DNA from 2 places in the Allobosea sp. TWI1241 genome. Region 1 is predicted to be linked to the other one. Evidence: riboswitches for the same ligand, from Rfam matches in the RefSeq annotation. Region 1 holds a riboswitch; the other holds the start of a gene.
What was found. A riboswitch is a leader RNA that binds a small molecule or an ion and turns the genes downstream of it on or off. The one in region 1 is predicted to bind thiamine pyrophosphate.
Positions count from the first base shown of each region.

Region 1 (11,865 bases):
CTTGTCGGTCACCTTGGTGGTGACGCCGTTGCCGTGATCGACGGTCTTGCTGTCCTCGATCCCGGCCTCGGCGCGCACGGCCCAGTTCGCCGCGGCGCCGCGCGCCAGCCCGGAGGTGTAGGTCTCGGTGCTGCCCTCGGTCTTCACCTGCGCGACGGTGATGCGCTCCTTGGCGACGTTGCCCTCGACCTTGGTGGTCTTGTCGATGCCGCCGGCCAGGACGGTCTCGCTCTTGTTCTCGTGATAGGTGCCGGCCTTCTTGGCGGCGTCCTTGTCCATGCCCTCCAGCATCTTGCTGGCGTGCTGGTTGACCTTGCCCCAATGCTGCTCGCCGAGCTTGGCGGCCTTGTCGACGAAGCCGGGCTTGGGCGGCTCGACGCTCTTGTCGGAGGTCTGCTTCGGCATGGTGTCGGCGCGCTGGCGCGTCGGTTCGTCCTTGCCCGCCTCGCCCGTCGTGGGCTTGGCGCCGACCGTGTTGGCCCGGCCGCGGCCGGGCTCGCCGTCCTTCTCGCCGGCTCCGGGCTTGCCGGTGGCGAGCTCCTTCTTCGCCTGCTCGAACTTGGCGCGGGCCTCGTCCGCCGACTTGCCGGTGTCGCCCACCGCCTTGCGGGCGCTGTCCTGGTCCTTGTTGGCCTTGTCGAGCGCCTTGGCGTTCAGCGCGTCGTGATAGAGCGCGTCGGCATGGTCCTTGACGGCCTTGTCCATCGCCGCGCGGTCCTGGTTCTGCGCGGCGAGCTTCACGGCGGAATCGGTCTTGGCGACATTGGCCGCGGAGAGCTGCTTGGCGAGGTCGGCCTTGAGCTGGCTCTCGGTCGCCTTGGTCAGGTCGCCCTGCGCGGTCTGGCTGGCCTGCCGGGCGTCGCGCATGTCCTTGAGCGGGTTCTCGGCCGGCTTGGCCTGCTGCTCCTGGCGGGCCTTGCTCTCCTCGGCCTTCTTCGCCTTGTCGGCGTCCCAGCGGTCGGTGAGCTCCTTCTGCGCCTGCTGCTTCTCGGCCTTCGCGGTCTCGGCCTTCGCCTTGTCGATGGCCGGCGTCGAGACGCTCGACTTCCACTGGGTCGAGGTCTTGCCGGTTTCCGGATCCTTGACCTGGACGGTCTTCACATCCGCCTTGGCATGGGTGTCGCTGCCCTTGACCTTGCCCATCGGGCCGGCGGTCTCGCCTGTCGCGCTCTTGCGGAAGCCGCTCTCGATATCCTTGGAGAAGTCGGGCGCCTTCTTGTCGCCGCCATGCATCTCCTTGAGGCGGGCCTCGACCGTCTTGAACAGCGGATTGCCGTCGGCGGCGCGCTGCGACACCTCGCTCTGCGTCAGCTTCTCCTTGACGCCGCTCGACGGGTCCGAGAGCTCGACCTTGACACTGTTGGCGTCGCCCTTCTGGCCCGTGGCGGTGATGGTGACGCGGCTGTCAGGCTTGCCGGATTCCGGCGCGGCGAAGACCAGCCGCATGTCGAAGCGGGCATCCTCGCCATAGCTGGTCTTGCTCTCGACCACCGCCGGTGCGGGCTTGGCCTGGGGAGCGACCTTGCTGTCGGCCACATGGTCGGGCGCGCCGACGGTCAGCGCGACGGCGAGGTCGCCGTCGACCTGCTTCTTCTCGTTCGGATTGGCCCCGCCGACGATCGCCTTCAGCATGTCGAGCGGGATGGAACCCTTGCGTCCGTCGGGCTTGCGCCCCTTGTCCTGCGCTTCTGTCATGATCGAACTCCGCAGTGGCGACTGCGCCTCCGGCTCGGCTTGGTTCCCGGTTCTTGTCGCGACGCTCACCCGGGCCGAGCTGTCCTGTTGCCGGGGGCGCTTGTGGCGGACTTGGTAGCGGCAGAGCGATTTCGGATCGATTAAGGCGGCGGCATCCTCGGCGGCATCTCGCGTTGAGAGGGCCGGTGGATGGTTTGCGGACGGGACGCGATTCGTCCGACAGGGCTAACCCGGCGCCGTCCACCGGGAAGCAGGCTATAGAAATGCTATGACATTTCAATCGCATGACGGCGCCGCAACGGCTGCGCGGCGGCTGCGGTGCCCAACGGTCAGACGGCGTTAACCCTGCGCGGTATTCGGCGCCGTCGGCGTTTTCGCGGTCAGCGCGCGGCCCGCGCAGCCGCGACCGCCTGTCGCAGCTCGGCCGCTGCCGCTGCCGGGTCGTCGGCTGCGAAGATCGCGCCGATCACCGCGACGCCGTCGGCCCCGGCTGCGATCACCTGCGCGGCATTGGCCGCCGTGATCCCGGCGATGGCGCCGACCGGCAGCGGGCCGAGCACGCGCGCGGCTTGCGCCCGCAGCGCCGCGAAGCCCTCGGCCCCGAGCGGCGCCTGGGCGTCCGCCTTGTGGCTGGTGGCGAAGAACGCCCCGGCGCAGGCATAGTCGATGCGGGTCTCGGCCAGGCTGGCGAGCGCGGTCTCGCGGTTGAGGGTCGCGCCGATGATCGCCTTCTCGCCGAGCAGGCGCCGCGCTTCCGGCAGTGGCATGTCGTCATTGCCGAGATGGACGCCCTCGGCGCCGGCTGCCAGCGCCACGTCGATGCGGTCGTTGATCAGCAGCGGCACGCCGGTGCCGGCGAGCGCGGCGCGGATCGCCAGCGCCTCGCGCAGCATGGTGCGTGTGGCCTCGCCCTTGGCCCGGTACTGGATCAGCGTGGCGCCGCCGTCGACGGCCGCCCGCGCCAGAGCGGCCAGAGGCCGGCCGCGGGCGATCTGGGGGTCGACGATGCCGTAGACCGAGATGTCGAGCCTCATGATGCGTCCTGCTCCTGCATATGCGCGGCGAGTTGCGCCGCGTCGATCCCGGCGAGCGCGTCGATCAGCGCGATGGCGAAGCTGCCCGGCCCCTTCGCCTGCGTCGCGGCGATCTCGCCGGCGATGCCATAGGCTGTCAGCGCCGCCGCCGCCGCCAGCGAGCGGTTGTCCTCGACCGCGCAGCAGGCGGCGATCAGCGCGCCGGCGGCGCAGCCCACGGCGGTGACCTTCGCCATCAGCGGGTGGCCGTGGCCGCTGCGATGGCGTCCGCCCGGCCCGTCGATCAGGTCGACCGCGCCGGTGGTGACCAGCGTCGCGCCGCTGCCGGCCGCGGCGATCTCGCCGGAGAGCGCCGCGATCTCGGCCGCATTGCCGCGAACCACGAGCTCCGGCAGCGCCATGACTTCTGCTGCGAGATGGCGGCGCAGCGGCGAGAGCTCGACGAAGACCGGGTCGAGCACCAGCGGCCGGCCGCTCTCGCGCACGGCCGCCAGCAGCGGCGGGATCGCGGCCGCTGTGTCGGGACTGATCGTGCCGAGATTGATCAGCACCGCACCGGCGCCGCGCGCCATCGCGCCAATCTCGTCGACATGGCTCGCCATCGACGGCACGGCGCCGAAGGCGAGCAGCATGTTGGCGGTGTAGGCCTGCGCCACCGTATTGGTCAGGCACTGCACGCGCGGGCGCGTCTCGGCCACCCGCCGCAGCACGGCCATGACCGCCTCGGGCGAGAGGCCGCCGGGGATGCCCCCGGCGGCACCGGCCGCGCTGGCGCCGGCGGCGCTCACTCGGCCGCCGGCAGGTAGAGGCTGCCGCCCTTGTCGAGGAACTCGCGCGACTTCTCGGCCATGCCCTGCGCCGCCATGCCTTCCAGCGCGGCGCGTTCGGCCTCGCCCATGGCGAGCACCTCGGCCCGCAGATCCTGCGTGATCTTCATCGAGCAGAACTTGGGTCCGCACATCGAGCAGAAATGCGCCACCTTGTGCGCCTCCTTCGGCAGGGTCTCGTCATGGAAGGCGCGGGCCGTGTCCGGATCGAGCGCGAGGTTGAACTGGTCCTCCCAGCGGAAGTCGAACCGGGCGCGGCTGAGCGCGTCGTCCCTGAGCTTCGCCGCCGGATGGCCCTTGGCGAGGTCCGCCGCATGGGCGGCGATGCGGTAGGTGACGACGCCGGTCTTCACGTCGTCGCGGTTCGGCAGGCCGAGATGTTCCTTCGGCGTGACATAGCAGAGCATGGCGCAGCCATACCAGCCGATCATCGCCGCGCCGATGCCGGAGGTGATGTGGTCGTAGCCCGGCGCAATGTCGGTGGTCAGCGGCCCGAGCGTGTAGAACGGCGCTTCCCCGCATTCGCGCAGCTGCTTGTCCATGTTCTCCTTGATCTTGTGCATCGGCACGTGGCCGGGGCCCTCGATCATCACCTGGCAGCCCTTCTGCCAGGCGATCTGCGTCAGCTCGCCCAGCGTCTCCAGCTCGGCGAACTGGGCGCGGTCGTTGGCGTCGGCGATCGAGCCCGGGCGCAGCCCGTCGCCCAGCGAGAACGACACGTCATATTTGCGCATGATCTCGCAGATCTCGTCGAAGCGCTCGTAGAGGAAGCTCTCGCGGTGATGCGCCAGGCACCAGCGCGCCATGATCGAGCCGCCGCGCGAGACGATGCCGGTCACCCTGGACGCCGTCAGCGGCACGTAGGGCAGCCTGACGCCGGCATGGATGGTGAAGTAGTCGACGCCCTGCTCGGCCTGCTCGATCAGCGTGTCCTTGAACACCTCCCAGTCGAGCTTGACCGGGTCGCCGCCGACCTTCTCCAGCGCCTGGTAGATCGGCACCGTGCCGATGGGTACCGGCGAATTGCGCAGGATCCAGGAGCGGATGTTGTGGATGTTGCGGCCGGTGGAGAGGTCCATCACCGTGTCGGCGCCCCAGCGGATCGCCCAGACCAGCTTCTCGACTTCTTCCGCGGCTCCGGAGGTGACTGCGGAGTTGCCGATATTGGCGTTGATCTTGACCAGGAAGTTGCGGCCGATCGCCATCGGCTCCAGCTCGGGATGGTTGATATTGGCCGGGATGATGGCGCGCCCGCGGGCGATCTCCTCGCGCACGAACTCGGGCGTCACGAAGTCCGGCACGGCGGCGCCGAAGCTCTCGCCGTCGGCGTGGCGCTCGCGGGCGCCCTCCAGCATGGCGGCGCGGCCGAGATTCTCGCGATGCGCGACATAGATCATCTCGGGCGTGACGATGCCGGCCTTCGCGAACTCGTATTGCGTCGCCATCTGGCCGGGCTTCGCCTCGAGGATCGGCCGCTGCGCCGGGCAGGCCGGCACCAGCTGGTCCTCGGAGATGTTGCCGTTGTCGGCGGCGGTGACGGCGCGGCCGGGCACGGTCGCGAAGCCGCGGGCGTCGAGCCAGGCGCGGCGCGGCTGCGCCAGGCCGGCATTGAGGTCGATCGCCGCGTCGGTCTCGGTATAGGGGCCGGACGGGTCGTAGATGCGCACCGGCGGTTCGGCGTCGGTGGTGAGCTGCACCTCGCGGAAGGGCACACGCATGTCGGGATGCTCGGGCGCCGCGACATAGATCTTGCGCGAGCCGATGATCGGCCCGGTCGTGACGCTCTGCGGCGCCTGCCGGACGGATGATTTGCCGGTTTTTGTCTGGGTGGTCATGGTCTTGGATCTCCTCCTTGGCTTCAGGAGATCCGGGTGTCTGGACGGTCCAGCGCTGTCTGCGGTCACCGCGCGTCGCAAATCGGGCGCGAGCCGCGTTCCAGTCCCTCCGCCGGTATGACCCGGATCAGGTTCGACGGGTTCGGCTTTCGCCATCTCAGCCCTTGCGGGCACCCCTCGGAACGGCTCGGACCCTAGGCCGGGCGGGCCGGCGACGCAACGGGAGGCTTCGCGCCGCCGGCGCAGGGCGACCCTGCGGCCGGGGCGGGGCGACGCGGGCCGCCCGCTCTGACGCAACGGCAGATCGGCGATTGCCACCGGCTCGCGCCTGCCCCTACACTGCCATCGCCGCCGCGCCCTTTCGCGGCGGGACGAGAAGAGAGGGAGGTCACGTGGCGACAGGCACCGTGAAATGGTTCAACGAGACCAAGGGATATGGCTTCATAACCCCCGACGCCGGCGGGAATGACGTCTTCGTGCACATCAGCGCCGTCGAGCGCGCCGGAATGCGCAGCCTCGCGGAGGGGCAGAAGATCACCTTCGAGCTCGAGCCCGATCGCAAGACCGGCCGCTCCGCCGCGGTGAACCTGCAGGCCGGCTGAGCGCCGCCTCTCGCGGCCGGCGCTGCGCTCCGGCCGCGCCCGATCGGATATCGCGATCGCCATTCCGCGCCCGCCGCCCGTCACAGGCGGCGGCGTCCTGTCCTGCGCGTTGCGCACGCAGTCTGGCGCCAGTTGCGGCACTCCCTGCCCGGATTTGCGCGGGTCCGGTCAGTTTTGAATGATTGACAAACCAGAGAAGCGCATCGACATTTCGTAAGCATACAAACGAATTCCCTTCCCGCTTGGCGTTTCGTCCGGGCGGGCTAATCTGGGGATCGTGCAGCGAGGGGCTGCGATATGATGAAGCCGTGCGAATGAACGGGGGAGTCTCATGACCATCGACCGTCGTCAGTTCGTCAGCGGAGCGGCGCTCGGCGCGGCTGCCCTGGCCATGCCGTCCGTTCTGCGCGCGCAGGGCGCTCCGATCCGGATCGGCGAGATCAACAGCTATACCGCCCAGCCGGCCTTCCTGAAGCCCTATCGCCAGGCCTGGGATCTCGCCATCGAGCAGATCAATGCCGGCGGCGGCCTGCTCGGCCGCAAGGTCGAGACCGTCTTCCGCGACGATGGCGGCAAGCCCGAGGATGCGGTCCGCCATGCCGGCGACCTCGTCAACGCCGAGAAGGTCGACCTGATCGCCGGCGGCTTCCTCTCCAATGTCGGCCTCGCCATCGCCGACTTCGCCCGCCAGAACAAGCGGCTCTATCTGGCCTCCGAGCCGCTCTCCGACGCGCTGGTCTGGAGCCAGGGCAATCCCTACACCTTCCGCCTGCGCTGCTCGACCTACATGCAGGCGGCGATGCTGGTGGAGGAGGCGGCCAAGCTGCCGGCCAAGCGCTGGGCCATCGTCGCGCCGAACTACGAATACGGCCAGTCGGCGGTGCGCTGGTTCAAGGAATTGCTGAGCAAGGCCAAGCCCGATGTCGAGTTCGTCGCCGAGCAGTTCCCGGCGCTCGGCCGCATCGACGCCGGCGCCACTGTGCGCGCGCTCGAGGCCTCGAAGCCCGACGCGATCTTCAACGTCACCTTCGCGGCCGACCTCGCCAATTTCGTGCGCCAGGGCAACACGCGTGGCCTGTTCGAGGGCCGCGTCGTCGCCTCGATGCTGACCGGCGAGCCGGAATACATGGACCCGCTCGGCACCGAGACGCCGGTCGGCTGGATCGTCACCGGCTATCCGCATGCCGAGATCAAGACGCCGGAGCACGTCGCCTTCCGCGCGGCCTACGTCGCCAAGTACAACGACTATCCGCGCCTCGGCTCGATCGTCGGCTACGATGCGGTGAAGTCGATCGAGGCGGCGATCAAGCGCGCCGGCTCGACCGAGAACGACAAGCTGATCGAGGCCTTCAAGGGGCTGAAATTCGCCGGGCTGTTCGGGCCGATCGAGTATCGCGCCAGCGACCACCAGTCGACCATGGGCGCCTATGTCGGCAAGACGGCGATCAGGGACGGCAAGGGCGTGATGGTCGACTGGCGCTATGCCGACGGCGCCAACTACCTGCCGCCCGACGACGTCGCCCGCGCGATGCGCCCCAAAGGCTGACGAAGCGCTGACGCGCGGCTGGTCCGGCGGCTTGCCGGGTCGGCCCGCCGCCCAGCCATCGCGATCCGTTCCCGACGCGATTCCCGACCGCCTCGGCCGGGAATGACGCCCGAGGCTTGCCGCCATGTTCGATCTCATCCTGACGCAGACGCTGAACGGCCTGGCCTCGGCCTCTGCGCTCTTCCTCGTGGCGTCCGGCCTCTCGATCATCTTCGGCGTGACGCGGATCGTGAACTTCGCGCACGGCTCGCTCTACATGCTGGGCGCCTATGTCGCCTTCACCCTGGTCTCGCAGTTCGGCGCCGGCAGCGCGCTCGGCTTCTGGGGCAGCGTCGTGCTGGCGGCGGCGATCGTCGCGGTGATCGGCGTGGTCATCGAGCTGGTGGTGCTGCGCCGGATCTACCACGCGCCCGAACTCTTCCAGTTGCTCGCGACCTTCGGCGTCGTGCTGATGATCCAGGACCTGACGCTGGCCGGCTGGGGCGCCGAGGACAAGCTCGGTCCGCGCGCGCCGGGCCTGAGCAGCTTCGTGGTGATCGCCGGCAACCGCTTCCCCACCTACGAGCTCTTCCTGATCGCGGTCGGGCCGCTGGTGCTCGGCCTGATCTGGTTCATCTTCCACCGCACGCGCTGGGGCACGCTGGTGCGCGCCGCGACGCAGGACCGCGACATGGTCGGCGCGCTCGGCGTCAACCAGCGCTGGCTCTTCACCTCGGTCTTCGCCTTTGGCGCAATGCTGGCGGGGCTCGGCGGCGCGCTGCAGCTGCCGCGCGAGGCGGTGAACCTGCACATGGACCTCTCGATGATCGCCGAGGCTTTCGTGGTCGTGGTGGTCGGCGGGCTCGGCAGCGTCACGGGCGCCTATCTCGCGGCGGTGCTGATCGGCGTGCTCCACGCCTTCGGCATCCTGATCCTGCCCAAGATCACCCTGGTGCTGGTCTTCCTCGTCATGGCGGTGGTGCTGGTGGTCAAGCCGTACGGGCTGCTCGGCCGCGCCCCGGTCGGCCATGCCCGGCCGCACGGCCCGGCCGAGCCGCTGCTGACGCCTGCCGACGGACCGACCCGGCTCGCCGGGCTGATCGGCCTCGTGCTGCTGGCGCTGGTGCCGGTGATCGCGCCCGACCATATCGTCCTGACCCTGACCGAGCTGGTGATCTTCGCCCTCTTCGCCGCCTCGCTGCATTTCATGATGGGGCCGGGCGGCATGGTCTCCTTCGGCCACGCCGCCTATTTCGGCCTCGGCGCCTATGGCGCGGCGCTGGCGGTGAAATGGCTCGGCGCGCCGATGGAGACGGCGCTGATCTTCGCGCCCTTCCTCGCCGGGATCGCGGGCGTGGTCTTCGGCTGGTTCTGCGTCCGGCTCTCGGGGGTCTATCTCGCCATGCTGACGCTCGCCTTCGCGCAGATCGCCTGGGCCACCGCCTTCCAATGGGTCGAGCTCACCGGCGGCGACAACGGCATCCTCGGCGTCTGGCCGAGCGCCTGGGCGACCTCGAAGACGGTGTATTTCTACCTGTCGCTCGGCCTTTCCGCGGTGGCGGTGCTGCTGCTGCGCCATCTCGTCTTCTCGCCGCTGGGCTATGCCCTGCGCGCCGGCCGCGACAACCCGCTGCGGGCCGAGGCGATCGGCATCGACGTGATGCGGGCGCAATGGCTCGCCTTCGTCGTCGCCGCGATGGCGGCCGGTCTCGCCGGCACGTTGTTCGCCTTCCTCAAGGGCTCCGTGTTCCCGACCTATATGGCGATCCCGCGCTCGGTCGACGCGCTGCTGATGGTGCTGCTCGGCGGCGTACAGACGGTGTCGGGGCCGATCATCGGCGCCTTCGCCTATGCCGGCCTGCATGAGCAGCTGATGAAGGCGACGATGTACTGGCGCTTCGTGCTCGGGCTCTCGATCGTGCTGCTGGTGGTGCTGTTCCCGCGCGGCCTGGTCGGCACCGTGCTCGCCTTGCGCGAGCGCGCCGGGCGCGGCGCCGGAGCGGAGGCGGGACGATGAGCGGCGCGATGTCCCCCATGGCGATGACCACCGCCACCGTCCCGGTCCTCACCGTCAGCGACCTCGCCCGCTCCTTCGGCGGCGTGAAGGCGGTCGACGGCGTCAGCTTCGCCGTCGAGGCCGGGCGCATGCTGGCGCTGATCGGGCCGAACGGCGCCGGCAAGACCACCTGCTTCAACATGCTCAACGGCCAGCTCCGGCCCGATCGCGGCCGCGTCGCGCTCAACGGGCGCGATATCACCGGGCTGAAGCCGCGCGAGGTCTGGCGCATGGGCGTCGGCCGCACCTTCCAGATCACCGCGACCTTCCCCTCGATGACGGTGCGCGAGAACGTGCAGATGGCGCTGATCTCGCACGAGGGCCGGACCTTCAGTCCGTTCGGCCGGGCGCGCGACCGCCATGCCGCCGCGGCCGACGCCCTGCTCGACCTCGTCGGCATGGCCGAGCAGGGCGACCGGGCCTGCGGCGTGCTGGCCTATGGCGACGTCAAGCGCGTCGAGTTGGCGGTGGCGCTGGCCAACCGGCCGAGCCTGCTGCTGATGGACGAGCCCACCGCCGGCATGGCCCCGCGCGAGCGCGTCGACCTGATGGCGCTCACCGCCCGCATCGCCCGCGAGCAGCGCATCGCGGTGCTGTTCACCGAGCACGACATGGACGTGGTCTTCGCCCATGCCGACAGCGTCATCGTGCTCGACCGCGGCCGGCTGATCGCCCATGGCGCGCCGGAGGAGGTCCGCCGCGACGCCAATGTCCGCGCCGTCTATCTCGGCTCGGGTGCGACCTCGGGAGGCCATTGATGACCCTGCTCGCGATCGAGGGGCTCCAGGCCTATTACGGCCGGGCGCATATCCTGCAGGGCGTCACCTTCTCGCTGCGCCAGGGCGAGGTGCTGGCGCTGATGGGTCGCAACGGCGCCGGCAAGTCGACGACGATGAAGGCGGTCATGGGGCTGGTGCCGCCGGCCGGCGGCAGCGTCGTCTTCGACGGCCGCCCGGTGCAGGCCCGCGAGCCCTTCGAGATCGCTCGGCTCGGCCTCGGCTACGTGCCGGAGGACCGGCGCGTCTTCTCGGAGCTGACGGTGATGGAGAACCTCTCCGTCGGCCAGCGCCCGCCGCGCGAGGGCGTGCCGCACTGGACGCCGGAGCGGCTCTTCCAGCTATTCCCCAATCTCGGGCGCATGCGCGACCGGCCGGGCGGGGCGATGTCGGGCGGCGAGCAGCAGATGCTGACCATCGCCCGCACCCTGATGGGCAATCCCCGCCTCGTCCTGCTCGACGAGCCCTCGGAGGGGCTGGCGCCGGTGATCGTCGAGGAGATGGCCAACACCATCCGCGCGCTGAAGGGCGAGGGGCTCTCGGTGCTGATCTCCGAGCAGAACCTGCATTTCGCCGGCTCCGTCGCCGACCGCGCCACGATCATCGAGAAGGGCGTGATCCGCTTCACCGGCACCATGGCCGAGCTCCAGGCCGACGAGGCGGTCAGGGTGCAATATCTCTCGGTCTGAGGGTGGTCGCCCGTCAAAAAACCCCGGATGCTCGCGCATCCGGGGCAGGGGCCGGCCGCGCGAAGGCGGCCGGGGGAGGAAGGATCTGCCGGCGGCTCACCAGCCGGCCAGCACCGCGCCCTTGAAGCGCTCGGCGACGAACTGCTTGATCTCTGGCGTGTGGTAGCTCTCGATCAGCGCCTTGACCCAGGGCTTGTCCTTGTCGGCCTCGCGCACCGCGATGACGTTGACATAGGGGCCCTTGGGATCCTCGCGCAGGATGGCCGAGGTCGGCTCGATCTTGGCGTCGACGGCGTAGTTGGTGTTGATCGCCGCCGCCGCGACATCGGCGAGCGAACGCGCCGTCTGCGCCGCCTCGATCTCGATGATCTTCAGCTTCTTCGGGTTCTCGACGATGTCGGCCGGGCTCGGCTTGAAGCCGACGCCGTCCTTGAGCTTGATCACGCCCTTGTCCTGCAGCAGCAGCAGGGCGCGCCCGCCATTGGTCGGGTCGTTCTGGATGGCGACGCTGGACCCGTTCGGCACCGCGTCCCAGCTTTTATACTTGGCCGAATAGATGCCGAGCGGGAAGTTCACGGTGAGCCCGACCGAGACGATCTTGAAGCCGCGATCCTTCACCTGGTTGTCGAGATAGGGCTGGTTCTGGAAGGAATTGGCCTCCAGCTCGCCGGCGTCGAGCGCCTGGTTCGGCACGACATAGTCGGAGAACTCGATCAGCTTGAGCTCCAGCCCCTTCTTGGCGGCGATCGGCTTCACCTTCTCGAGAATCTCGGCATGCGGGCCGGGCGAGACACCGATGCGGATCGTCTGGGTCTGCTGGGCCGCG
Region 1 is NZ_JBDJKW010000023.1:11,716-23,580, forward strand. Features, by position in the region: gene ABE438_RS19635 (hypothetical protein) at 1-1,695, opposite strand, end outside; gene thiE (thiamine phosphate synthase) at 2,076-2,732, opposite strand; gene ABE438_RS19645 (hydroxyethylthiazole kinase) at 2,726-3,517, opposite strand; gene thiC (phosphomethylpyrimidine synthase ThiC) at 3,514-5,391, opposite strand; TPP riboswitch at 5,478-5,579, opposite strand; gene ABE438_RS19655 (cold-shock protein) at 5,784-5,993, shown strand; gene ABE438_RS19660 (ABC transporter substrate-binding protein) at 6,325-7,539, shown strand; gene ABE438_RS19665 (ABC transporter permease) at 7,664-9,535, shown strand; gene ABE438_RS19670 (ABC transporter ATP-binding protein) at 9,553-10,332, shown strand; gene ABE438_RS19675 (ABC transporter ATP-binding protein) at 10,332-11,039, shown strand; gene ABE438_RS19680 (MetQ/NlpA family ABC transporter substrate-binding protein) at 11,136-11,865, opposite strand, start outside.

Region 2 (11,865 bases), on a different contig from region 1:
GCGCAAAGCGGCCTCCATGATGTCGTCGAAGCCGACGACGGAGAGGTCCTTGCCCGGGGTGAGCCCGTGCTGGGCGAGGGCGAGCGTCACCCCGATGGCGACGAGATCGTTGAAGCAGACCAGCGCGGTCGGCCGCTGCGGCGCGGCGAGCGCCGCTTCTGCCGCGGCGATGCCGCCGGCGAGCGTCGGCTCGCAATGCAGCACCGGCGGCGCGCCGAGCCCGGCTTCGGCCGTGGCCTGCGCCAGGCCGGCGAAGCGCTCGCGCTGCACGGAGGTCGCGTCGCTGGAACCGGCGAAGGCGATGCGGCGATGGCCGAGCTCGATGAGATGGCGGCCGGCGGCGTAGGTGCCCGCCGCGTTCTCGGCGCCGGAGTAATCCGAGGTCAGCCCGTCGACATGGCGCAGCGCCTGGACGAGCGGCAGGTCCTCGGGAATCTGCGCCCGCAATTCGGCGCCGTCGCTGCCGGTGGCCGGGCAGAGGATCAGCCCGTCGAGCCGCTGCTCGCGCATCCGGGTGAGGAAGCGCGACTGGCGCCGGGTATCCTCGCGCGTATCGGCGATCAGGACGAGGGCACCCTCAGCCTCTAGGCTCTCGGAGACGCCGGCGGCGAGCTCCGAATAGAACGGGTTGGCGAGGTCGAAGACGATCAGGCCGATCGTGCCCGAGCGGGCGCCGCGCATGGCGGCGGCCGCCCGGTCGTAGACATAGCCGAGCTGGGAGGCGGCGCGCTGTACGCGCACACGGGCGTCCGCCGAGACGGCCGCGCCGCGCAGGGCCAGCGAGGCGGTCGATTTCGACACGCCCGCCAGCTCCGCCACCTCGATCAGCGTCGGCCGCGGCATGGCTAGAGGACGGCCCCGAGGAACTGCTGCAGCTCGGGCGTCTTCGGCGCGCCGAAGAACTCCTCCGGCGGCCCCTGCTCGTGGATGCGGCCCTGGTGGAAGTAGACGACGCGGCTGGCGGCCTTGCGGGCGAAGGCCATCTCGTGGGTGACGAGCAGCATGGTCATGCCGGAGCGCGACAGCCCCTCCATCACCTTCAGCACCTCGCCGGTCAGCTCGGGATCGAGCGCCGAGGTCACCTCGTCGAACAGCATGACCTTGGGCCGCATCGCCAGCGAGCGGGCGATGGCGACGCGCTGCTGCTGCCCGCCGGAGAGCTGCTCCGGATAGGACTCGTACTTATCCGCCAGCCCGACCTCCGCCAGCACGGAGCGGGCGATGTCGGCGGCTTCCGCCCGGCTGATCTTCTTCACCAGCCGCGGCGCCAGCTCGATATTGGCGCCGACCGTCAGGTGAGGGAACAGGTTGTAGGACTGGAACACCATGCCGACGTCCTGGCGCAGCGCGCGCAGAGCGTCCTCGCCGGGGGCGAGTTCGTGGTCGGCCACGCTGATTTTGCCGGAATCAGGCGTCTCCAGCCCGTTCAGGCAGCGCAGGAAGGTGCTCTTGCCCGAGCCCGAGCGGCCGATGACGGCGATGAGCTCGCCTTCGTTGACGCTTAGCGAGACGCCATCGAGAACCTTGAGCGATCCGAAGGACTTGCGAACGTCCTTAGCTACGACGACCGGCATGGAGCCTCCTCTCGAGCCGCTGGCTCATCACGCTCAGCGGCCAGCACATGACGAAGTAAAGCAGGGCGACCGAGCCGAAGACCCAGAAGGGCTGGAAGGTCACGTTGTTCATCAGGGTTCCGGCGCGGGTCAGCTCGACGAAGCCGATGATCGAGGCGACGGAGGTGTTCTTCACGATCTGCACCATGAAGCCGACGGTCGGCGGCACGGCGAGCCGGAAGGCCTGGGGCAGCACGACGTAGATCATGCGCTGCGCCGGCTTCAGCGCCAGGGAGGACGCAGCCTCCCATTGCTGGCGCGGAACGGCCTCGATGCAGCCCCGCCAGATCTCGGCGAGGAAGGCGCTGGCATAGATCGTCATGCCGGCCGCGGCCGCGATCAGCGGCGGGAAGCGCAGGCCGAAGAAGGGCAGGCCGTAGAAGACCAGGAACAGCACGATCAGCACCGGCGTGCCCTGGATCACGTTGATCCAGCCCGCGGCGATGCTGCGGATGACGAGGTTGCGCGAGACCCGCATCAGCGCCACGACGATGCCGAGCAGGCCGCCGCCGACGAAGGCGCAGAGCGAGAGGACCAGCGTCCAGCGCGCGGCTTCGAGCAGGAAGGTGAACTCGGCGGGACCGAAGGAGCGGATCATCGGCGCGCCCCCACGGCACGGCGGCGCGGGAACAGCACCCGTCCGGCCAGGTCGAAGGCGAGGCGGAACACCATGGTCAGCGCCAGATAGAAGCCGGCCAGCAGGATGTAGACCTCCATCGAGCGATAGGTGCGGCTGTCGATCAGCGCGCCGGCCGAGGTCAGCTCCTCGACCGAGATCTGCGACAGGATCGAGGAGGCCAGCATGGTCAGCACGAACTGGCTCGACAGGGCGGGCCAGACCTTCTCCAGCGCCGGCAGCAGCACGACGTGGAGCAGGATGTCGCGCCGGGTCAGGCCGAGCGCCATGCCCGCCTCGATCTGCGAGCGATGCGTCGCCTCGATGCCGGCACGGATGATCTCGGTGGAATAGGCGCCGAGATTGAGGGTCAGCGCGATCAGCCCGGCCTGGACGGCGGTGATCTGCACACCCATGCTCGGCAGGCCGAAGAAGACGATGAAGAGCTGGACGATGAAGGGCGTGTTGCGCATGCTCTCGACATAGAAGGTCGAGGCTGCGCGCAGGACGCGGCTGTCGGCGCTGCGCGCCACGGCGCAGGCGATCCCGATGAAGACGCCGAGCACGATCGCGACGGCCGAAATCCAGACGGTTTGCACCAGGCCGCTGAGAAGCGTGTCCACTTGCGCCCACACGTCCGCGAAGACGAGGCTTTGCATGGCGGTAACGATGTCGCTGGCTTGAAGGGAACGAGGCGGCGCGCCCGCGTCAGGCGGGCGCGCCGTGAAGCCCGGTCAGAAGACCGGCAGCTCCGGCAGCGGGGCCTTGAGCCACTTCTTCGAGATCTCGTCGAGCTCGCCCGAGTTCTTCATGAACCAGATGGTGTTGTTGAGCCACTGATGCAGCTCCATCTGGTCCTTGCGCACGGCCATGGAGTTCGGCTGCAGCGCGAAGGCGAACTTCAGCTCCGCATTGGCGCTGGCGTTCTTCTCGATGATCGCGTTGATCGTGGTGTCGGGCAGGGCGGCGGCCTCGACCTGGCGGCTGAACACCGCCTGGGCGCAGATCGCGTCGTCGTCGAAGCGCACGATGTTGGTGCCCGGCATCGCCAGGCGGGTCAGCGTGGCGTCCTGCGGGCTGCCCCGCGGCACGGCGACGCGCTTGCCGGCGAGATCCTGCAGCGACTTAGCCTCGAGGTCCTTCGACGCCATGATCGACAGGCGGAAGGCGCTGTAGGGCATCGGGAAGACGATGGTCTTGGCGCGCTCGGGTGTCGGGCCGAGAGTGGCGACCAGCAGGTCGACGCGGCGCGACTGCAGCGCGGGAATGCGGGCCGGCGGGGCCAGCGCGGTGATCTCGGCCTTCACGCCCATGTACTTGGCGATCAGGTTGGCGACGTCGACGTCGTAGCCCGAGGGCTCGCCGCGCTCGTTGACGATGCCGAAGGGCGGAACGCCCGAGACGACGCCGATCGCGATCGAGCCGCGCTTGCTGAATTCCTCAGGGGTGCTGGCCTGGGCGGCGGTGGAACTCACGGCGACGGTGGCGGCCGCAGCGGTCCCGATCGCCAGTGCGCCCAATGCGCCGCGACGGGACGGGTTGTGATCGTCCATGCACTTCTCCTTACTGCGCTTCCACGGACTGGCCTTCTGGATCGTTCCAGTCGCGGGCTGGAACGTTCCATGCCGGGATTGGCCTGTCAAGCGTGCACAACGTCCGGGGCAGGGGACGCGAGGTCGCGGTCAACAGGCTTTCGAGAGCGCGGTTAAGGAGGCGGTGCCGCCGCGGGGAGCGGGCGGACGGCTCAGGCCATCACCAGCCCGCCATCGACCAGGAGCGTCTGGCCGGTGACGAAGCCGCTCCATGGCCCGGCCAGAAACAGCACCGGCCCGGCCACATCCTGCGGCGTCGCCAGCCGCCGCAGCGGCGTCTGCGCGATCAGCGTCTCGCGTGCCTCCTCGCGCGTCGCGGCGCTGGCTTCGGTCGGCTGTACCAGGCCGGGCGCAACGCAGTTGACGCGGATGCCCTGCGGCCCCAGCTCGACGGCGAGGTTGCGGCTGAAGCCGATCAGCGCGGCCTTGGCGGTGGTGTAGTCGTGATAGGGCACGCTCGGGCGCGCCACGAGATCGCTGGCGAGGTTGACGATGCTGGCGTCTGGGCTGCGGCCGAGCAGCGGCAGCATCGCACGGCAGACGGTGTAGCTCGCCTTCACCGCACCCTCGAACTGCAGATTGTAGGCGGCCCAGTCCAGCTCGGGGAATCGGGCCCGGCGCTCGGGATCGAAGCGGTAGGGCGCGAAGGCGTTGTTCACCACCACGTCGAGCCGGCCGACCTCCTCCGCGATCCGCGCCGCCATCGCCGTGACTTCCTCCGGCACGGTCACGTCGGCGGCGATGGCGAGCGCCTGCCCGCCGAGCGCGCGGCAGCGTTCCACGACCGCCTCGGCGGCCTGTGCCCGCTCGCGATAGTTGACGATCACCAGCCCGCCCTCGGCGGCGAAGGCGGTGGCAATCGCGGCGCCGATGCCGCGGCTCGCCCCGGTGACGAGGATGGCGCGGTCGCGGAACATCATGGCGTCGCGGCCTTGGCGGGGATGAGGTCCGACTTGACGACATGGGCCATGTCGAGCGGGCGGCGGATGAGGCCGAGCGCGCGGAAGCTGTCGGCGCCCTGCTGCATCAGCGCCATGTCGAACCGGCCGAGCCCGTCGCGCTCGGTCGTGGGCGAGACGCTCGACAGGTTGCGCAGCCCGATGATCGCGCGGTTGACCGCCTCGTCGCGGCCGTTGATCGCGCGGGTCACGGCGAGCTTCGCCGCCTCGTCCGGCTGCGCGATCATCCAGGCGGCGGAGTCGCGATAGGCGGCGAGGAAGCGCTTCAGCAGCGGCTTCTTTGCCTCGTAATCCTTGCGCGTCACCACGAAGATGTCGCTCGGCAGGTTGAGATGGTCGCGCACCTCGATTACCCGCGCCTCGCCGAGGCCGCGCTGCCGGGCGACCAGCAGGCCGGTATCGGTGGCCGCCGTTGCGTCGACCTGGCCCTGCATCAGCGGGGCGAAGTTGAGCAGCCCCGTGACCTCGATCGTCACGTCCGTTTCGGTCAGCCCGACCTGGTGCAGCAGCACCTGCAGGTTCTGGCGAGTGCCGCTCGACAGGCTGTAGACGCCGATGCGCTTGCCCTTGAGATCGGCGGCGCTTTTGATGCCGCTGCCCGGCCGCGCCACCACGTTGAAGACGTTCTGCGGGTAGATGTTGTAGATCGCGACAAGGTCCTCGCCCTTGTCGAGCGCGAGATAGAAGGCGGCCGGATCGGTGAAGGCGATGTCGGCCTGGCCGGCGAGCATGTTGTGGATCGCTGAGCCGCCGCCGCTGCCCGGCACATAGCCCAGATCGATGCCGTGCTTGCGGAAGAAGCCCTTGTCGGGCTCGACCAGCAGGTTGGTGATCTCGCTGATCGGCTGGCTCCAGCCGGCGACGGTGACCTTGTCGAGCGGCTGGGCGGCGAGGGGGCCGGCCGCGGGCAGGAGCAGGGCGAGCGCGGCGAGCGCCTTCAGGGCGACGGAGCGGATCATGTTCAGCCTTTCGAGAAGCGACGCAGCACGCGGCGTTCCAGCACGCGCACCGCCTCGTAGAGCGCCATGCCGAGCGCGGTGATCACGATGAACAGGGCGAAGATCAGGCTCGAATCCATCACGCTCTGCGCCGCGATGATCGAGGCGCCGAGCCCGACGCGCCCGCCGATGAACTCGCCGACGACGGCGCCGACCAGCGAGAGCACGACCGCGACCCGTAGGCCCGCCATGATCGTCGGCAGCGCGGCCGGCAGCTCGAGCCGCAGCAGCGTCTGGGGCCGGGTGGCTCCCAGCATGCGGAACAGCTCGCGCCGCGCCGGATCGACCTCGCGCAGGCCGGTCAGCGCCGTCTCCATCAGCGGGAAGAAGCAGATCAGCGCCGTGATGGCGACGGTCGGCGTCATGCCGAAGCCGAACCAGATGATGAAGAGCGGCCCCAGCGCCAGCTTGGGCACGAGCTGGCTCGCCAGCACATAGGGCCGCAGCAGCCGGTCGAGCGCCGGGCTCTTGGCGAGCGCGATCCCGCTGGCCAGCCCGATCAGGGCGCCGAGCCCGAGGCCGAGCAGCATCTCGCTCGCGGTGACGGCGAGATGCGGCCAGAGCCGGCCGGAGGCGATCTCGCTCCACAGGGTCGCCAGCACCGCGGAGGGCGGCGGCAGGATCAGCGTCGGCACGGCGGCGAGCCTGACCCAGGTTTCCCAGAGCAGCAGCAGCGCCACCAGCAGCGCGAGCGAGGGCAGGCTGCGCCTCATACGGCGCTCCGCTGGCCGGCAGAGGTTTCGTCCATCGCCGCTCGCAGCGCCCGGCAGGCTGCGGCGAAGCCGGGCTCGTATCGCAGCGCCGCGCGTCGTGGCCGCGGCAGCGCGATCGGCGCGTCATGCACCAGCCGGCCCGCCGCCATCACCGCGACGCGGTCGCCGAGATAGACGGCTTCCGCGATGTCGTGGGTGACGAAGAGGGCGGTGGTGCCGCGCGCGGCGCAGAGCGCCAGCAGGTCGTCCTGCAATTCCTCCCGCGTCAGCGCGTCGAGCGCCGCGAAAGGCTCGTCGAGCAGCAGCAGCTCCGGCTCGGCCACCAGCGCGCGGGCCAGCGCGACGCGGCTCTGCTGCCCGCCGGAGAGCGATGCCGGCCGGCGCTGCGCCAGCTCGCCCAGCCCGACCAGCGCCAGGAGCCGGTCGGCGGCGGCATGGTCCGCGGCATCGGGGCGGCGCTTCAGCGAGAGCGGCAGCAGCACATTGTCGCGCACGCTGAGCCAGTCGAGCAGGGTCGGCGCCTGGAAGACGAAGCCGATGCGCGCGCCCGGGCCGGACAGCTGCGCGCCGCCGAGACGGACCGAGCCCTCCTGCGGCGCCAGCAGGCCCGCAGCGAGCTTGAGCAGGGTGGTCTTGCCGCAGCCGCTGCGGCCGAGCAGGCAATGGATCGCGCCGCGCGGGATCGCCCAGTCGACGCCATCGACGATCGCCGGCCCGTCCGGGTGATAGCGGTGCCGCACGCCCGTGAAGCGCATGAAGGCCGCGTCCTGTGCCGCCGATTCAGTCGACATAGGCGGCGAAGCCTTCCGCTGCGGTCTCGGCGCCCTGCTCGATCTCGCAGAAGCTGACGAGGTCGAGCAGGCTGAAGCGGCCGTCATGGTGCCAGCCGGCTTCCGGCGCCGTCATCCGCCCGAGCGCGGCGATGCGCGTCACGCCGGCCGCCGCCAGTTGCTCCGACAGGGCGAGGAGCCGCTCCGGCGAGGCGGCGAGGCCGGCCGTCTGCAGGAAGCGGCGATGCGGCGCGACGAGCCCGGCGACCTCGGCGAGGTCGTCGAGCGCGACCGTCCGCACGGTGCGGTTGAGCCCGCTCGGCAGCAGCGCGGCGCCCGCCTCGGCATGGGAAACGCCCCAGGGCGCCGCCGCCGGGCCGAGCAACTCGCTCTCGCCCGCCGCGGCCGCGATCTCCTGCCGTCCGCGCCACTGCGCCAGCGCGTTGGCCTCGGCCGGGGCCAGCGCCCGGCGGGGATGGCGATAGGCGAGGGCGGCGAGCTCCTGGGCGAGATGACGGGCGAAGACGGCCGGTGCCACCGGCCCGCCGCGTTCGACGAAGATCGCTTGCGGCGAATAGCAGCCCTGCTGCTCCCAGCGCACGATGTCCTGCGCCGCGAGCCGGGCGAGGGCGGGGGCCTTGCGGCTGTCGAGCGCCTCGCGGGCGATCATCGCGAAGCCGATGCGATGGCCGTGGCCGAGGAAGCGGGTCGAGACCGGCAGCCTGTCGCGCAGCGCCGCCAGCGTCGCGTCCGTGCCATAGGCCATCACCGTGTCGGCCTCGCGCAGGAACACGGGCTCGCAGGCGTCCTGCCCGCCCTTCCAGCCGAGAATGGCGAGGCAGGCGCCCAGCTCCGGATCGATTTCGGCGAGCAGGCCGGCGAACCAGCCGGCCATCAGCGGTTCGGCGCTCGCCACCTTTCCGATGGTGCCGGCCTTGACCAGGAGCCCGCAGATCAGGCTCCAGAGCGAGAGCGCCGGCACGTTGCCGGCCCAGACATGCAGCAGCAGCTCCGGCCCCTGCGCTCGCACCAGCCCGCCCTTCGGTGCCGGGCGAAACCCGTCCAGCACCCCCGGATCGCGGAAATCCTCGGCCAGGAAACGGCGCAGCTGCGGCGCGCGAAAGCTCTTGAGATAGCTGGTGAGCGCGAGCCCGACCGTCTCGGGACCGTAGCCGGTGACGACTGGCAGCAATTCGTCCGCCTTGGCCCGCACCGGATGGCTGCGGTCGAGCAGGCGGGCGACGGCCTGGTCGATCGCGGCGACGATGCGGCCGGTCTCCATGGCGCGCAGGACGCGGCGGCCCTGTTCGCGGACATGCCCGCAGAGCGCGCCGGCCTGGCCTGCATCGAGCTGCGGCAGCGCGATCTCGACCTCGCGCCCCCAGGCTGCGTGCGCGACATGGCGCCAGCCGATCGCCTCGCGCGGCAGCCCGGGCAGATGACCGGCGAATTCCGTCACGGCTCAGCCCCGCGCCGCGGCGAGGAATTCGGCCACGGCCAGCGAGCAGCCCCTGGAGGCCTCGCCGTCGACGCGGCCGAACAGCCGGAACCCGCCGGGCACCAGCTCGCCGGCATCCTCGGTCAGGATCGCCGAGACCGAATTGAAATGGGCAAGGTCGTGATGGACCAGCACGCCCCGCGCGCCCTCGGGCAGGTCGGCGCCCGTGAGGGGATCGACCACGCGGGTGCGGACCCAATGCGGGCCGGACTTCACCGGCGGGCAGACCGCGTTGCCCTCGTCGTAGAACTGCGAGGAGAGCTCGGTCATGCCGTACATGTTGAGGCAGGCGCTGCGCGGCACGCCGAAGGCCGCGGACAGCGCGTCGTAGAACGGATCGGGCGCGATCTCGCGCGACTGGCCCTTGAACCCGCCGGTATCGAGCAAAAGGCTGCCCTCGGGCAGGCGAAAGCGCCGGCCACGCGCAGCCAGCGCATCGAGCAGCGGCACGAAGGCGTAGGACGCGCCGAGCAGCATATAGGGCTCGCCTGTGGCCTCGACCTCGGCCAGCGTCGACAGCAGCGGCTCGAGCTCGAGCCCGGCCGCGCCGATGAAGGCGCGGCTGTCGGGCGTGCCGCAGGCGCTGCGGGCGAGGTCGAGATAGGTCGCCAGCGAGGAATTGGGCAGGCTCGCCCCATCGGGGAAGAGCGTGCCCATGCGGATGCGCTCGCGCCCGCGCATCACCCGCCGGCGGAAGGTGTCGAGCATCGAGCGGCGCCAGACCGCCAGCGTCGCGTGATAGCTGCGCCCGCGCACGCCCTGCGTCGTGCCGCTGGTCATGAACACCGCCTCGGCGTCCTCCGGCGGGCAGCAGCTCAGCGTCAGCTCCTTGAAGGCGTCGATCGGCACGGCCGGGATGTCGCGCCAGGCGCGCACGGTGAGCGGCGTGCGGCCGCGCTGCCGGGCGAAGGCGCGATAGGGCGCGTTATGGGCGAACTGGTAGGCGAAGACCGCGAGCGCCATCGCCTCGAAGGCGGCCTCGTCGGCGTCCGGCGCGGCCATGAAGGCCAGCAGGGCCTCGATGGTCTGGGCCTGCATCCGGGCCTGGTTCTCGGCCTGCGTCGTCACCGCCACCTCCCGCGCCGGCCGCCGCGAGGCGGTCGCCGGCATGCTGGGATCATCGGCGCGACGATGGATGGGCGGCCACGCATGGCCCGCCTGTCCCGCATCCCTACGCCGGCATGATCCGGATCAGGTTCGTAGGGTCACCGCGTTGCCGGGCAGGCCCGGCCGGCGGAATCTCAGCCTCCTAGCGAGGCCCCCCTGGGAACGCGGCTAGATGGCGACCGGCTCGGCCCGATGTCAAGCCTCGGACCGGGCGGGCGTGTGCCGCGCGGCGCGGGAGGGTCTGCACGATCCGGCATTGCGGGCGGGCCTGCGATCGGCCAGCCTGTCGGGCGATGACAGACGACCGCAGTCAAGCACCGCGCGACCATGCCCTGCCGCCCGCAGAGGGTGGGGCCGGGGCACAATCCGCCCCGAAGCGCGGGACAGGCCGGGCGGCCGCCGGCGCGCCCGATCTCGCCCGCGAGCTGGGCCGTCGCGCCCGGGCGATGCGCAAGGCTGCGGGGCTGACGCTGGAGGCGCTCGCCGCCCGCTCGGGCGTCAGCCGCGCGATGCTCTCCAAGGTGGAGCGTGGCGAGAAGAGCCCAACGCTTTCGGTGGTGACGCGCATCGCCGGCGGGCTCGACGTTTCGCTCTCGGCTCTGATGGGGGCCGATCCGCTGCCCGCCGGCGTCGCCGTGCGCCGCGCAGGCGAGCGGCCCTGCTTCCGCGATCCCGAGACCGGCTTCGAGCGGCACGTGCTCTCGCCCGCCAATGCCGGCGGCGATGTCGAGCTGATCCTGCACGTCATCCCGCCGGGCGTGTCGTCGGGCGTGCTGCCGACCTATGAGGGCGGCGTCGAGAAATACCTGATCGTTCAGGAGGGGCGGCTCAGCGTCTATCTCGGCACGGTCCGCCATGAGCTCGGCGTCGGCGACAGCTTCTTCTTCCGCATCACCGAGCCCTATCGCTTCGTCAACGAGGGCGCGCAGCGCTGCAGCTATTACTGCCTGATCGTCTCGCGCCCCTGATCGTGTGCGCTATTGCAGCGTGAACGGGTTCGCCACGCCGGGTCTGGCGTTGATGAACACGCTCTTGGTCTCGAGATATTCCATGATCGCGGCCTGGCCGTTCTCGCGGCCGATGCCGGATTCCTTGAAGCCGCCGAAGGGCGCCAGGAAGGAGACCACGCGGTAGGCGTTGATCCAGACCGTGCCGGCGCGCAGCCGCTTCGGCATGGTCATGGCTCGGGCGAGGTCGCGGGTCCAGACGCCGGCCGCCAGCCCGAACGGCGTGTCGTTGGCGATGGCGATCGCCTCCTCCTCGGTCTCGAAGCGGATCACGCTGAGGATCGGCCCGAACACCTCCTCGCGGGCGACGCGCATGTCGTTTCTGACGTCGGCGAAGATGGTCGGCTCGACGAACCAGCCCTCGGTGCAGCCGGGGCGGCTGCTGCGCCTGCCGCCGAGCACGCAGCGCGCCCCCTCGGCCTCGGCGATCGCGATGTAGTCGAGCACCTTGGCGAGCTGCTGCTCGGTGGCGACGGGGCCGACATCGGTGTCGGCGGCATTGGGATCGCCGAGGCGGGCCTCGCGCATGCGGGCGACCAGCGCCTCCAGGAAGCGGTCATGGATGGCGGCATGCAGCAGCAGCCGCGAGCCGGCCATGCAGGTCTGGCCACCGGCGGCGAAGATGCCCGAGATCACGCCTTTCACCGCGGCGTCGAGGTCCGCGTCGTCGAAGACGATATTGGGCGACTTGCCGCCGAGTTCCAGCAAGACCCGCTTGAACTGCCGTGCCGCCGCCTCGTAGATCTTGCGGCCGCCGGGATTGCCGCCGGTGAAGGCGATGCGCGCGACCAGCGGGTGCTCGACCAGCGGCTCGCCCGCCTCCGGCCCGAGCCCGGTGACGACATTCACCACGCCAGGCGGGAAACCGGCCTCGTCGAACAGCCGCGCCAGCGCCAGCATCGAGACCGAGGCGTGCTCGGAGGGCTTCACCACGACGGTGTTGCCGGCGGCCATTGCCGGGGCGAGCTTCCAGACGGTGAGCAGGAGCGGGG
Region 2 is NZ_JBDJKW010000005.1:592-12,456, reverse strand. Features, by position in the region: gene ABE438_RS08320 (LacI family DNA-binding transcriptional regulator) at 1-843, opposite strand, end outside; gene ABE438_RS08315 (amino acid ABC transporter ATP-binding protein) at 846-1,574, opposite strand; gene ABE438_RS08310 (amino acid ABC transporter permease) at 1,555-2,211, opposite strand; gene ABE438_RS08305 (amino acid ABC transporter permease) at 2,208-2,888, opposite strand; gene ABE438_RS08300 (transporter substrate-binding domain-containing protein) at 2,964-3,782, opposite strand; gene ABE438_RS08295 (SDR family oxidoreductase) at 3,974-4,741, opposite strand; gene ABE438_RS08290 (ABC transporter substrate-binding protein) at 4,738-5,739, opposite strand; gene ABE438_RS08285 (ABC transporter permease) at 5,742-6,491, opposite strand; gene ABE438_RS08280 (ABC transporter ATP-binding protein) at 6,488-7,282, opposite strand; gene ABE438_RS08275 (acyl-CoA reductase) at 7,272-8,720, opposite strand; gene ABE438_RS08270 (LuxE/PaaK family acyltransferase) at 8,724-9,869, opposite strand; TPP riboswitch at 9,910-10,034, opposite strand; gene ABE438_RS08265 (helix-turn-helix domain-containing protein) at 10,160-10,834, shown strand; gene ABE438_RS08260 (aldehyde dehydrogenase) at 10,844-11,865, opposite strand, start outside.
Region 2: another riboswitch for thiamine pyrophosphate. It lies ahead of ABE438_RS08270 (LuxE/PaaK family acyltransferase); the one in region 1 lies ahead of thiC (phosphomethylpyrimidine synthase ThiC).